Regions from separate parts of the Amycolatopsis thermalba genome, predicted to be linked through region 2. Evidence: riboswitches for the same ligand, from Rfam matches in the RefSeq annotation. Region 2 holds a riboswitch; the other holds the start of a gene.
The links. A riboswitch is a leader RNA that binds a small molecule or an ion and turns the genes downstream of it on or off. The one in region 2 is predicted to bind S-adenosylmethionine.

Region 1 (4,130 bases), 3.6 Mb from region 2:
AGCGGAGGGGCGTCCCGGACGGGACGCCCCTCCTGCCGTGTGCGGGATCAGGCCGCGACGACGCTCTTCGGGCCTTCCTTCGGGTGCACGACGGAGGCGCCGCGGTCGGCGATCCACGCCAGCGCGGCGTCGGCCTGGCTGCCGTTGACGCCGACCCGGAAGCGGGCCACCGGGGTGTCACCGACGCGGGTCAGGCCGCCGCCGATCGTGGCGAGCTCGACCTCGAACCGCGCGGAAGCCTCGGGCAGCAGCGCGCCGACGGCCGCGAAGCCGATCAGCACGACGTCGACGGACCGGTCGTAGCTCGACGACTGGCTGCGCGGCGTGTCGATCGGGGGCAGCAGGCTCTGCGCGACCTTGCTCGCCGGGTTGGCCAGCAGCTCCAGCACGGTGCCCTGCTCGACGAGCCGCCCGTCCTCCAGCGCCGCGACCCCGTCGCAGACGCGCCGCACCGCGGCGCCGTCCTGGGTGGTCAGCAGCACGGTGACGCCCAGCTCCGCGCGGGCGCGGTCGAGGACGGTCAGCACGCCGCCGGTCTCCTCCGCGCCGACACCGGCGGTCGGGTCGTCGGCGAGCAGCACGGCCGGGCCGGCGGCGAGCGATCGCGCCAGCGCGACGCGGCGGCGCTGTCCCGGGGTCAGCTCGCTCGGGCGCAGCGCGGCGCGCTGGGTCAGGCCGGCCAGGTCGAGCAGGCGGCCGACGCGGCTGCGGCGCTGCGGACCGTCCAGGCCGAGCTGCTCCAGCGGGGCCGCGACGTTGCCGGCCACGGTGCGCTCGGCGTGCAGCACCGGCTGCGCGTCCAGCACCGCGACCTGGCGGCGCACCTCACGCAGCCGCCGCCCGTCGAGGCCGGTGGTGTTCAGGCCGTCCAGGCGCACGACACCGCGGTCGGGCTTCTCCTGCAGGGCGATGCACCGGGTCAGGGTGGACTTGCCGGAGCCGGCCGGGCCGACGACGCCGAACAGGGCGCCGGCGGGCACCTCGACGCTCACGTCCCGCAGGGCGTGGACGGGCTTGGCGGCACCGGGGAAGGACTTGGTCAGGTTTTCGACAGTGATCACGAATGGCTCCAGCACAACAGGCGCGAACGCGCCGACCGCACACCAAGGCGACCGTCCAGTGCGGACGGTCAGGCGAAGACAGGGAAAAGTGGTGGTTCAGAAGCGGTCAGCGACGACACGCACAGACCGTGCGACGACATTCGTCGACGACGCGGCGCCTCGTGAGCATCGTGCGATACACAGGAATCCTCCATCGGTCCTGGCGTTAGCACCTGCCCCGGGTGGGGTGGTTGCTGCGGCTTCGGCGAGCCAGGTCTCTCAGCCGCTCGGGATGGATACCTCAAAGAGTAGAACGGACTTCACATCTTTTTGGCAAGTCCCCGGCGCGGATCAGGTGCGAGATCACACCAACGGTGGTAAGGACTTGCTCGCCGCGATCCTGGCGAAGTCCCTTACCCCGAGCTGCTCGCCCCGGGTGCGCGGATCGACACCGGCCGCGCGGAGGATCGCCTCGGCCCGCTCCCCCGAACCGGCCCACGACGCCAGCGCGGCGCGCAGGGTCTTCCGGCGCTGGGCGAAGGCGGCGTCCACGACGGCGAACACCTCGTCCCGGTTCGCGTCCGACACCGGTTCCGCGGACCGCTCGAACGCGACGAGCGCGGAGTCCACGTTGGGCACCGGCCAGAACACCGCGCGGGGCACGGGCGCGACCTTGCGGGCCGGGCCGTACCAGGCGAGCTTCACGCTGGGGACGCCGTAGATGCGGCTGCCCGGGCCGGCGGCCATCCGGTCGGCGACCTCGGTCTGGACCATCACCAGGCCGTGCGCCAGCGAGGGCAGCTCGGCGAGCAGGTGCAGGACCACCGGGACGGCGACGTTGTAGGGCAGGTTGGCGACCAGGTGCGTGGGCTCCTGGGCCAGGTCCGCGCGCCGGAGCTTGAGAGCGTCCCGGATCTGGACGGTGAACCGGGGGACGGCTTCGGGCGCGCGCTCGGTGATGGTGACCGGCAGGCGCTGCCCGAGGACCGGGTCGATCTCGACGGCGGTGACCGTGGCCCCCGAGTCCAGAAGGCCGAGCGTCAGCGAACCCAGGCCCGGGCCGACTTCGAGGACGTGATCGCCGTCGCCCACTCCGGAGAGGTCGACGATGCGGCGGACGGTGTTGGGGTCGTGCACGAAGTTCTGGCCGAGCTTCTTCGTGGGACGGACGTCCAGCTCGGCGGCCAAGCCCCGGATCTCGGCTGGTCCGAGCAGTGCTGTCACGTCTGGTGATGCTACTGGCCCGCCCCACCCCCACCACCGCGAGTCCCACGCTCCCGCGCGCGAGTCCCACGCTCAGGTCCGCGAGTCCCACGTCCCCGCGCGCGAGTTCCGCATTCGCGGCAGGCCACCCGCAAAAAAAGATGACCCCGGCCACCGGCCGGGGTCATCATGGTCTTGCTCGGGGGGTCAGCTGGTCGCCTTGGCGCCGCAGACCGGCCAGGCTCCGTAGCCGCCGCGGTCGTCGCGCACCTTGGTCGCCACCGCGATCTGCTGTTCGCGCGTGGCCTGGTGCGGGTAGGCCGCGTACTGGTCGCCGCCGTAGGCGTCCCACGTGCTCTTGTTGAACTGCAGGCCGCCGTAGTAGCCGTTGCCGGTGTTGATCGACCAGTTGCCGCCGGACTCGCACTTCGCGATGGCGTCCCAGATGGCGCTGTCGCTGATCACCGGCTGCTTCGTGCCGACCCGGACGATCTTCGGCTTGGCCTCGACCAGCACCTTGGTCGACAGCTCCTCGCGGGCGGTCTCCTTGCCGTTGCGCTTGGTGATCCGGTAGGTCACCAGCTTCTTGCCCGCGGTGCCCGGGTCCTGGACGACCTCGTCACCGGCGTCGAGGGTCGCGTCCTTGATCTCCTGGACCTCGGGCGCGATCTCCTCTTCCTGGTTGATCACGGACACGCCGGTGCGGGAGATGTGCACCTCGGCGCCGTTGGCCAGCTTGAGGCCGAGCCCGCCGTCGATCTCGTCGTCCGGGCCGAGCGACAGGCCCTGCTCGGCCAGGAACTCCTCCGCGGTGATCGCGGTGGTGCTCACCTGGCGCGGGGCGGCGTCGCCGTCGAACACGGTGATGTTCTTGAGGGTCTTGACCTCGACGGTCGCGCCGTCCAGCGGCAGCTCCGCGTCCAGCGGCATCGAGTACGCGGTGCCCGGGCCGAACTGGCCGCTCAGGCCCAGCTGCGTGATGGCCTCCTGGAGGCTCGTCGCGCGGACCCACAACTCGCGGGCGACCCCGTCGACGACGAGGTTCAGCTTGCGGCCGCGCTCCAGCTTGATGACGCCACCGTCACCGACCGGCGCCTGCGGCGAGGGGGACAGCGCGTCGTGCTCACCGACGGTGAGACCGGCGTCCTCGAGGACCTCGCCGACCGTCTTGCCGAAGCTGTGCACGGTCTGCGTGTGGCCGTCGACGTCGACGGTCACGCTCTTGTTCATGGCCAGCGCGGCCGCGCCGCCGCCGGTCAGGCTGATCAGGAGGGCCAGGACCGAGCCCCGGAGGAACCGGCGCTTCCAGGTCTTGACCGCGGTGACGAGGGCCTTCTCCGGCTCCTCTTCGGCCTCCACGGCGGCCGTGCGGTCTTCGGACACCGCATCCGGGATGGCCAGCGCCGGGAGCATCGTGGTCTCGGCGTTGATCAGCCGGATCAGCTCGTCGACGTCGATCTCGGCCTCGGCCATGAGATCGTCCGCGTCGCTACCCAGAACCGTGCGGATGTCGTGCTCGGTGACGGCCAGGTCGTCCGAGAACGCGTCGGCGTCGGGCCAGTCGAGGGTGCCCACGGCGCCGCCACGGCTGGACTCGAACCAGTCCATCGCCTCGGTCGGGCGCGCGTCGGCCCATCTACTACCAGTCACAGCAGGTCGATCCCTTTCGCACTACGGCTCCCGGAAGTCGTCGCCATCCCCGATCCCGACCTGCACTGGCTTGACTCCGGGTGTCCCGCGCTTCGCCCGGTTGGAGCGATCATGCGGCACGGTCACGGGACAGTAACGGACCCCGGGAGGTTGCGCAAACACCGGGCGGAATGTCGTGGCGTTCGTCACTCCTCCAGGTGGATGGTTGATTTCCACGAATGTCGCAGTCCGTTCAAC
Region 2 (4,130 bases):
GCTGGCCGAGGTGGCCGCGGTGCTCGCCGACCCGAGCCGGGCGGCGATGTGCCTGGCGCTGCTCGACGGCCGCGCGTGGACGGTCGGTGAGCTGGCCCGCGCGGCGGGGATCGCCCCGTCGACGGCGAGCGAGCACGTCAGCCGCCTGCGGGAGGCCGGGTTCGTCGCGGGCGTGAAGCAGGGGCGGCACTCCTACGTGCGGATCGCCGACCCGCGGGTGGCCGAGCTGATCGAGCACCTGGCGCAGCACGCCGAGCACCGGTCCACCTCGGGCCTGCGCGGGTCCCTGCGCGCCCGGCGGCTGGCGTTCGCGCGCACCTGCTACGACCACCTGGCCGGGGCCGCCGGGGTGGCCCTGCGGGACGGCATGATCGGGACCGGGCTGATCACGGAGCGTGCCGGGCTGGCGCTGACCGCGCGCGGCCGCGAGGTGCTCGGTGAGCTGGGGGTGCGGATCCCCACGGGGCGGCGCCCGCTGCTGCGAGCGTGCCTGGACTGGACCGAACGCCGCGACCACCTGGGCGGCGCGCTCCCGGCGGCGCTGTTCACGCACGGAGTCGAGCAGGGCTGGTTCGAGCGGCGCCCGGACCGCGCGGTGCGGGTGACGCCCGCCGCGGCGGAGCCCCTGGCGCGCCTGGGGGTGGAATTACCGGCCGAGCGCCCGGGGACTGGGTGAGGTGTGGCTTGTCGGCGGCCCGGCCCTCGCCTCGCGTGGCCTTCGCTGGGAGCCGAGTCTGGGAGTCGCGGCCGGGTACTCCTCGTGACCGGCTGCGCACCTGCCGTCGGCGGCGCGGCGGACGGTGCTCGCCCCGGTACTCCGCGTGCGTGTCCGTGATCTCGTTGCCCGGCAAGGGGAACGGCAGCGTGACGAGCTCGTCGCGCTGCCGGGGGACCCACCGGGCGCGGCAGAGCGCCTGGCCTCCCTATTCTGAGAGCCGGAGAAACCGGGCAGGGGAGGTGCGGGTGGGCGAGCTGCCGGTCGTGCTGGGGCTGGGCTCGGCCGTCCTGCTGGCCGCCGTCCTCGCGGTCCGCTTCTCCACCCGCCTGGGCCTGCCGTCGCTGCTGCTGTACCTCGCGATCGGCGTGCTGCTCGGCGAAGCCGGGTTCGGCATCCAGTTCTCCGACCCGTTCCTCACCCAGGCGCTGGGCCTGGCCGCCCTGGTCATGATCCTCACCGAGGGTGGCCTGACCACCCGCTGGTCGGCGGTGAAACCCGCGCTGGGCCAGGGAGTGGCACTGTCCACAGTGGCGGTCGGGCTGAGCATCGCGATCACCGGGCCCGCCCTGCACTGGCTGCTCGGCCTGGACTGGCGGACCGCCCTGCTGTGGGGCGCGGTGCTGGCCCCCACCGACTCGGCCGCGGTGTTCTCCGTGCTGCGCAGCGCGGGCCTGCCGAAACGACTGGTGGGCGCCCTCGAACTGGAATCCGGCATCAACGACGCGCCGGCCTACATCGCGGTCGTCGTGCTGGCCCAGGGCACCCTGGTGGACTGGTCGCTGCCGCTGCTGGTGGTCTACGAACTGGGCGCGGGCCTGGCGCTCGGCCTGGTGCTCGGCTTCGCCGGGGCCTGGGCCCTGCGGCGCGCGGCGCTGCCCGCCACCGGTCTCTATCCACTCGCGACGGTCGCGGTGTGCGTGGTGGCCTACTCGTCCGGGCAGCTGCTGCACGCGTCCGGGCTGCTGGCCACCTACGTCGCCGCGGTGGTGCTCGGCAACGCCCGGCTGCCGCACCGGTCCGACACGGTGTCCTTCGCGGAGGGTCTCGGCTGGCTCGCCCAGATCGGGCTGTTCGTGCTGCTGGGCCTGTTCGCCTCACCCGGGCGGCTGCTGGAGTCGATCGTGCCCGGCCTGATCGCCGCCGCGGTCCTGCTGCTGCTCGCGCGCCCGGTGTCGGTGCTCGTCACGCAGCTGCCGTTCCGCGTTCCGCTGCGCGAGCAGGTGTTCCTGTCCTGGGCGGGGCTGCGCGGCGCGGTGCCGATCGTGCTGGCGATGATCCCGCTGTCCGAGCAGATGGCCGGTGCGCAACGGCTCGTCGACGCCGTGTTCGTGCTCGTGATCGTGCTCACCCTCGTCCAGGGGCTGACGCTGGGCCGCCTCGCGCGGATCCTCCGGCTGCCCGGGGACGCGGAGCCGAAGGAGGTCCAGGTCGACGCCGCGCCGCTGGACGAGCTGCAGGCCGAGCTGCTCCAGGTCAAGATCCAGCCCGGCTCCCGCCTGCACGGCGTGTACCTGTCCGAGCTGCGGCTGCCGTCCGGGGCGTCGCTGAGCCTGATCGTCCGCGACGGCCGCAGCTTCACCCCGCAGCGCACCGACCGGCTGCAGCGCGGGGACCAGATCCTGATCGTGAGCACCGAGTCCGCGCGGGAGGCGGCCGAGCGGCGCATCCGCGCGGTGGACCGGGCCGGGCCGCTGGCGCGCTGGAAGGGCGAGTCCGGCACGTGAGACCCGCTGGCGCGCCGCGGGGACGATCGGTTACTGTGTCGGCGTAGGTCATGAGTGCCAGCGCCAAGCCCCGGCTCGCTGGCCGGCAACCCTCCTTCCGCGGTGGGGTGCCCCGGGTGAGGACCTGGCTCGTCGCGAGGTGCGGCGGGCAAGCGCGGACCCCGGTGCGGGTCCCCGGACCCGAGGAGCCGTTCCGATGACTCTCGCTCTCGATCGCGTCACCACCCCCGCCGTCACCGCAGCCGCGGCCGTTCCGCTGGTCACCGGCGGGGAGCTGGACTACGCCAACCTCGACCACGCGGCCAGCGCCCCGTGCCTGGAGTCCGTGCGGCGCGCGGTGGACGAGTTCCTGCCCCACTACGCCAGCGTGCACCGCGGCGCGGGGTTCGCCTCGCAGGTGTCCACAAAGGTCTACGAGCGGACCCGTGACGTGCTGCGCCGGTTCGTCGGCGCGCGGTCCTCGGACGCGGTCGTGTTCACCCGCAACACCACGGACGCGCTGAACCTGCTGGCCCGCAGCCTGCCCCGGCACACGTCGGTGGTGCTGTTCGACACCGAGCACCACGCGGCGCTGCTGCCGTGGCGCGGCCCGAACGTGCGCCGGATCCCGCTGCCGAACACGCGCCTGGCCGCGGTGTCCGCTGTGGACAGTGCGCTGGCGGAGTGCCCGGAGGGGCCGCGGCTGGTGGTCGTGACCGGCGCGTCGAACGTGACCGGCGAGCTGCTGCCGGTGGCCGAGATCGCGGCGGTGGCCCGGCGGCACGGCGCGCGCGTCGCCCTGGACGGCGCGCAGCTGGCTCCGCACCGGCCGATCTCGGTGCGGGAGCTGGACGTGGACTACGTCGTGCTGTCCGGGCACAAGCTGTACGCGCCGTTCGGGGCGGGCGCGCTGATCGGGCGGGGCGACTGGCTGCGCGCGGCGGACCCGTACCTGGCCGGCGGCGGGGCGACGAAGTCCGTGCGCCGCGACGGCGACGGTCTCGGGGTGGCGTGGCAGAGCGGGGTCGAGCGGCACGAGGCCGGTTCGCCCAACACCGTGGGCGTGTACGCGCTCGGTGTGGCGTGCGAGGAGCTGGCCGGGTCGTGGGACGCGGTGGTGGCGCACGAGCGGGAGCTGCTGGAGCGGCTGACGCGGGGGCTGGCGGCGGTGCCGGACCTGGCGGAGCTGCGGCTGTTCGACGGCGCGGCCGAGCGGGTCGGCACGGTGAGTTTCGTGCTCGACGGGTTCGAGCCGGGCTGGGTGGCGGCGGTCCTGTCGGCCGAGTACGGCATCGGCGTGCGCGACGGCGCGTTCTGCGCGCACATCGCGGTGCGGCGGCTGGTGGAGCGCACCGGCGGGGAGGGGCAGCAGGCGCTGCGGGTGAGCCTCGGGCTGGGCACCACGGCCGAGCACATCGACCGGCTGGTGACCGCGCTTCGGCAGATCGTCGCCCGCGGCGCCCGGTGGACCTACGGGGTGGTGGAGGGCCGGTGGGCGCCGTGCCCGGATCCGCGGCCGTTGCCGGGGTTTCTGGCCTGAGCGGTGTGGGCGGTTCCGGGCGTTTCCCGGCCTGCGCCGGGGGCCCTCCCGGCAGGCGTGGACAATGGCGGGGTGAGCAGTGACCCCCAGCCCTCCCCGGACCCGGACACCGTGCCGGACGAGCAGCCGGCGCCCCCGCCCCGGCGGCGCGCCCTGCTGCTGGCCGTGA

Region 1: linked by a shared signal. The riboswitch ahead of L1857_RS32895 (methionine ABC transporter ATP-binding protein) and the one ahead of L1857_RS15505 (aminotransferase class V-fold PLP-dependent enzyme) in region 2 are both predicted to bind S-adenosylmethionine.

Annotation. Positions count from the first base shown of each region.
Region 1 is NZ_CP091196.1:6,796,786-6,800,915, forward strand. It holds gene L1857_RS32895 (methionine ABC transporter ATP-binding protein) at 48-1,061, opposite strand; SAM riboswitch class I at 1,249-1,339, opposite strand; gene rsmA (16S rRNA (adenine(1518)-N(6)/adenine(1519)-N(6))-dimethyltransferase RsmA) at 1,404-2,264, opposite strand; gene L1857_RS32905 (resuscitation-promoting factor) at 2,451-3,851, opposite strand; gene L1857_RS32910 (TatD family hydrolase) at 4,126-4,130, opposite strand, start outside.
Region 2 is NZ_CP091196.1:3,207,340-3,211,469, forward strand. It holds gene L1857_RS15495 (ArsR/SmtB family transcription factor) at 1-676, shown strand, start outside; gene L1857_RS15500 (potassium/proton antiporter) at 964-2,442, shown strand; SAM riboswitch class IV at 2,489-2,603, shown strand; gene L1857_RS15505 (aminotransferase class V-fold PLP-dependent enzyme) at 2,639-3,961, shown strand; gene lspA (signal peptidase II) at 4,034-4,130, shown strand, end outside.